Regions from separate parts of the Pseudomonas sp. FG36 genome, predicted to be linked through region 2. Evidence: predicted binding sites of a transcription regulator. Region 2 holds the regulator's gene; the other holds the start of a gene.
The links. The regulator FliA, encoded in region 2, starts transcription of late flagellar genes. The targets are predictions, from matches to a motif close to CTAAAGTTTNNNNNNNNNNNGCCGNTAA.
Positions count from the first base shown of each region.

Region 1: a site for FliA is predicted at 1,528-1,555, ahead of ACODS9_RS24195 (methyl-accepting chemotaxis protein). Genes of this name have one in related genera too.

Region 1 is NZ_JBMDJQ010000046.1:4,032-6,230, forward strand. Features, by position in the region: gene ACODS9_RS24195 (methyl-accepting chemotaxis protein) at 1-1,452, opposite strand, end outside; gene ACODS9_RS24200 (GNAT family N-acetyltransferase) at 1,954-2,199, opposite strand, start outside.
Region 2 is NZ_JBMDJQ010000014.1:103,564-105,762, forward strand. Features, by position in the region: gene fleN (flagellar synthesis regulator FleN) at 1-383, shown strand, start outside; gene fliA (RNA polymerase sigma factor FliA) at 380-1,120, shown strand; gene ACODS9_RS13425 (chemotaxis response regulator CheY) at 1,225-1,599, shown strand; gene ACODS9_RS13430 (protein phosphatase CheZ) at 1,619-2,199, shown strand, end outside.

The DNA of each region.
Region 1 (2,199 bases), on a different contig from region 2:
GCGGATGGTGCCGAGGATCTGGTTGATGCTGCGGCTGCCTTCTTCCAGTTCGACCATGGCCTGGGACGACTCGCTCAGGCGTCGGCCCAGGCGATTGACGTTGTCGGTGGTCGCTTCGATCTGCTGCTTGCCCTCGGCCACGCGGCGGTGACCCTGTTCGGCGGCATCTGCGGCGCTGCTGCACGAACGCGCCACTTCGTTGGCAGTGGCGACCATCTCGTTGAAGGCAGTGGACACCAGTTCCACCGCCTCGCGCTGGCGCCCGGCGGCCTCGTTCATGTTGCCGGCCATCTCGCTGTTGCTGCGCGAGGCTTCGTGCAGGTTGGTCGAGGCCGCGCCGATGCGCTGGATCAGCTGGCGGATCGCGGCGAGGAACTTGTTGAACCAACCGGCCAGCTCGGCGGTTTCGTCCTTGCCCTGGACCTGCAGGTCGCGGCGCAGATCGCCTTCACCCTCGGCGATCGACTGCAGGCCGGTGCTCACCTGGCCGATGGGCTTGACGATCACCCGCGAGAACGCTGCCGCCACCCCGGCGAAGATCAGCGCCAGCAGCACCACGATCACTGCCGTGACATAGGTCATGCGTGTGGCCGCGGCCATGACCTCATCGTACTCGATCAGCCCGACGAAGCGCCAGCCCAGGCCTGGAGACGTCCACACATTGGCCATGTAGCGCACGCCATCGATCACCACCTCGGTGGCGCCTTGCTCGGTGGCGGCCAACGCCGCGTACGGCGCGCCGAGGTCCTTGAGCTGCTTGAAGCTGTGCCCGGCGTTGCGCGGGTCGACCAGCACGGTGCCGTCCTCGATCAGCATCACGTAGCCGCTGTCTCCCAGCTTGATGCTCTTGACCAGTTCGGTGAGGTTCTTCAGCGACACGCTGACCACGAACACGCCCTTGGCCTTGCCGGCCGCGTCGAGCAGCGCGCGGGCGGTGCCGACCAGGGCCACGTTGTCCTTGTCGTAGTAGTACGCGGCGGTGCGCACCGTCTTGTCCGGGCTGGCCATGGCGGCCTTGTACCAGGGGCGGGTGCGCGGGTCGTACTTGGCCAGTTGTGGGTCATCCGGCCATTTGGCGTAGCTGCCGTCTTCCAGGCCGATTGAAAGGATCGCCGCTGCCGGGTGAGTGGTGCCGTAGCGGGCGAAGGCATCGATGACCCGTTGCGCAGCCTCGGGCATCGGCTGGCTGGCGGCATCGGCGCCGGTGTAGTCCTTGAGCGAGGTGGCCGAGGTGTATACAGGATCCTTGGCCATCTGATCGACGTTCTGCAGCGTGCCATCAAAGAACTGGCGCATGTTGCCGTCGATCTGGCGAATTTCCCGGGTGCTGCCGTCGAGGAACTGATCGACCGCCTCGCTGCGGATGTTCAGCACCGAAATCCCGCCAACCAGGGCGACCGGGATGAAGGCCACCAGTACGAAGGCCAGGATCAGTTTGTTTTTTATTTTCATCGTGACGCCCATCCGTGAGTGTGAAGGGTGTACATGGCCGCTTCGCTAGGGTGGTGGCCACTTGCTACCTTTTCTGTTTCGGCGGGCGGAATATAAACCTTTAGTAGATATTTCGTGTACAGGAAATTAAGGAATTGTCCTGACTTGGCGGGCAAGTAGCAAAAGTGCGTGGGAGCGGGTTTCCCCACGAAGAGGTCTGGGCAGTTGATTCAAGGCGATTACTAAGACTTTCCCCATTTCATGTAGGACGTTTCCCAAGCATGCTTTCGCGGCCTTTCAGCTGTTGTTCTGGCCAGCTGCATTCCTTAGCCTCGCCCAGTCGTTGTCAATTCAACGACCGAGCGTGCACGCCCGAGAATGTGGTTCAAATCGCTCAATGGCGGCTGTACGCGGGAGGCCTTCGGGCCAGCCGGGTTCCTACTCCACGGTCTTGCACACCCGCGTATAGCTGCTTCCCTCGCGCTGAGCGAAAGCGGATATCGAAAGCTCCCATGGCTACCTTCAGTGATCGAGCACCTTGTGATAGGTCACGAATTCCTGCTCGGCCTCATACCCCAGCGATTCATACAGCGCCTGGGCGGCAAGGTTGCTCCTGGCGGTATCCAGGCTCAACCGCTGCGCGCCCTCGGCCTGGAAGATCCCGATCAGTTGCTGCATCAGGTAACGGGCATGACCGCCCCTGCGGATGCGCGGGACAACGAACAGGTCATACAGCCAGTAGAAGCGCTTCATCGCCAGCGAGCAGGT
Region 2 (2,199 bases):
CGACCTCGATCACCGACGCCTACGCGCTGATCAAGCTGCTCAACCGCGATTACGGGATGAATCGATTCCGTGTGCTGGCCAACATGGCCCAGAGCCCGCAGGAAGGCCGCAACCTTTTCGCCAAGTTGACCAAGGTCACGGACCGCTTCCTCGACGTCGCCCTACAATACGTCGGTGCCGTGCCTTACGACGAATGCGTGCGCAAGGCCGTGCAGAAGCAGCGGGCGGTCTATGAGGCCTTCCCTCGGTCCAAGTGTGCGCTGGCGTTCAAGGCCATCGCGCAGAAGGTCGACAGCTGGCCGCTGCCTGCCAACCCGCGCGGGCACCTGGAATTCTTTGTCGAGCGCCTGGTGCAGCCCACCAGTGCAGGGCCGGTGCTATGAACGCGAGCGGTTTCAAGATGTACAGCAAGGCCGCCAAGGATGCGCAGTACGAGCTGATCGAGCGCTACGCGCCGTTGGTCAAGCGTATCGCCTACCACCTGCTGGCACGCCTGCCGGCCAACGTCCAGGTCGAGGATCTGATCCAGGCCGGGATGATCGGCTTGCTGGAAGTGGCCAACAAATACGATGCCAGCAAGGGTGCCAGTTTCGAAACCTACGCCGGTATCCGTATTCGCGGCGCCATGCTCGACGAGGTGCGCAAGGGGGATTGGGCGCCACGCTCGGTGCACCGCAACACGCGCATGGTCAGTGACGCGATCCGCTGTGTCGAAGCAAAGACTGGCCGCGACGCTAAAGATCACGAGGTTGCTGCCGAACTCCAATTGAGTCTCGATGATTACTACGGGATTTTGAATGACACCTTGGGCAGCCGCCTGTTCAGTTTCGACGACCTGCTGCAGGACGGCGAACATGAAGGGCTGCACGAGGACGGTGCCAGCGGCCAGCTGGAGCCAGCGCGTGACCTGGAAGACGAGCGCTTCCAGGCTGCGCTGGCCGATGCGATCGCCAACCTGCCGGAGCGCGAGCGCCTGGTCCTGGCGCTGTACTACGACGAAGAGCTGAACCTCAAGGAAATCGGTGAGGTGCTGGGGGTCAGCGAATCGCGTGTCAGCCAGTTGCACAGCCAGTGCGCCGCGCGTTTGCGCAGCCGCCTTGGGGAGTGGCGGGCACGTTGAACCCGGGTTCAGTGCAGTCGTTTTTTTGTAGTGCCGAATTGATTGAGCGCGCGCTCGGCGCCGAGCGCGTTAAAGACTGCTTGGAGGTCTAATTGAACAAAGACATGAAAATCCTCATCGTTGACGACTTTTCGACGATGCGGCGGATCATCAAGAACCTGTTGCGTGACCTGGGGTTCACCAACGTCAAGGAAGCTGATGACGGCAACACGGCACTGCCGATGCTCACCAGCGAGCATTTTGATTTCCTGGTGACCGACTGGAACATGCCGGGCATGACCGGTATCGACCTGCTGCGCGCCGTTCGCGCCGACGAGCGCCTCAAGCACCTGCCGGTACTGATGGTCACCGCGGAAGCCAAGCGCGAGCAGATCATCGAAGCTGCCCAGGCCGGCGTGAACGGCTATGTGGTCAAGCCTTTCACCGCCCTGGCGCTGAAAGAAAAGATCGAAAAGATCTTCGAACGCGTCAACGGCTGAGTCACGTCTGGGGGGCGCAATGGAGTCAACCAACAACTCTTTGGGTGAGTTCGAATCAACCCTGAAGAAGCATGCCCAGGAGCTGGTCGAGAGCCTCGAGCGCGGCCGGTTCGGTGAGGCGGTGCAGCTGATCCACCAACTGAACCAGACCCGCGACCGCGGGCTGTATCAGGAAGTCGGCAAGCTCACCCGCGAACTGCACAGTGCAATCGTCAACTTCCAGATCGACCCGGCCATGCCGCAGGCCGAGGAAGTGTCGCAGATTACCGATGCCGCCGAGCGCCTCTCCTACGTGGTCCGCCTCACCGAAGGTGCGGCCAACCGCACCATGGACCTGGCGGAGGCGTGCACCCCGGTGCTCAACGACCTTGCTACCGAGGCCCAGAGCCTGTCCGCCGACTGGCAGCGCTTCATGCGCCGCGAGGTGGCGGCGCCGGAGTTCCGTGAGCTGGTCAAGCGTGTGGACAGTTTCCTGACGCACAGCGCCGAAGGTAATCAGAAGGTCGCAGGCCATATCAACGATATCGTCCTGGCCCAGGATTATCAGGATCTCACCGGCCAGGTGATCAAACGGGTGACCACGCTGGTCACCGAAGTCGA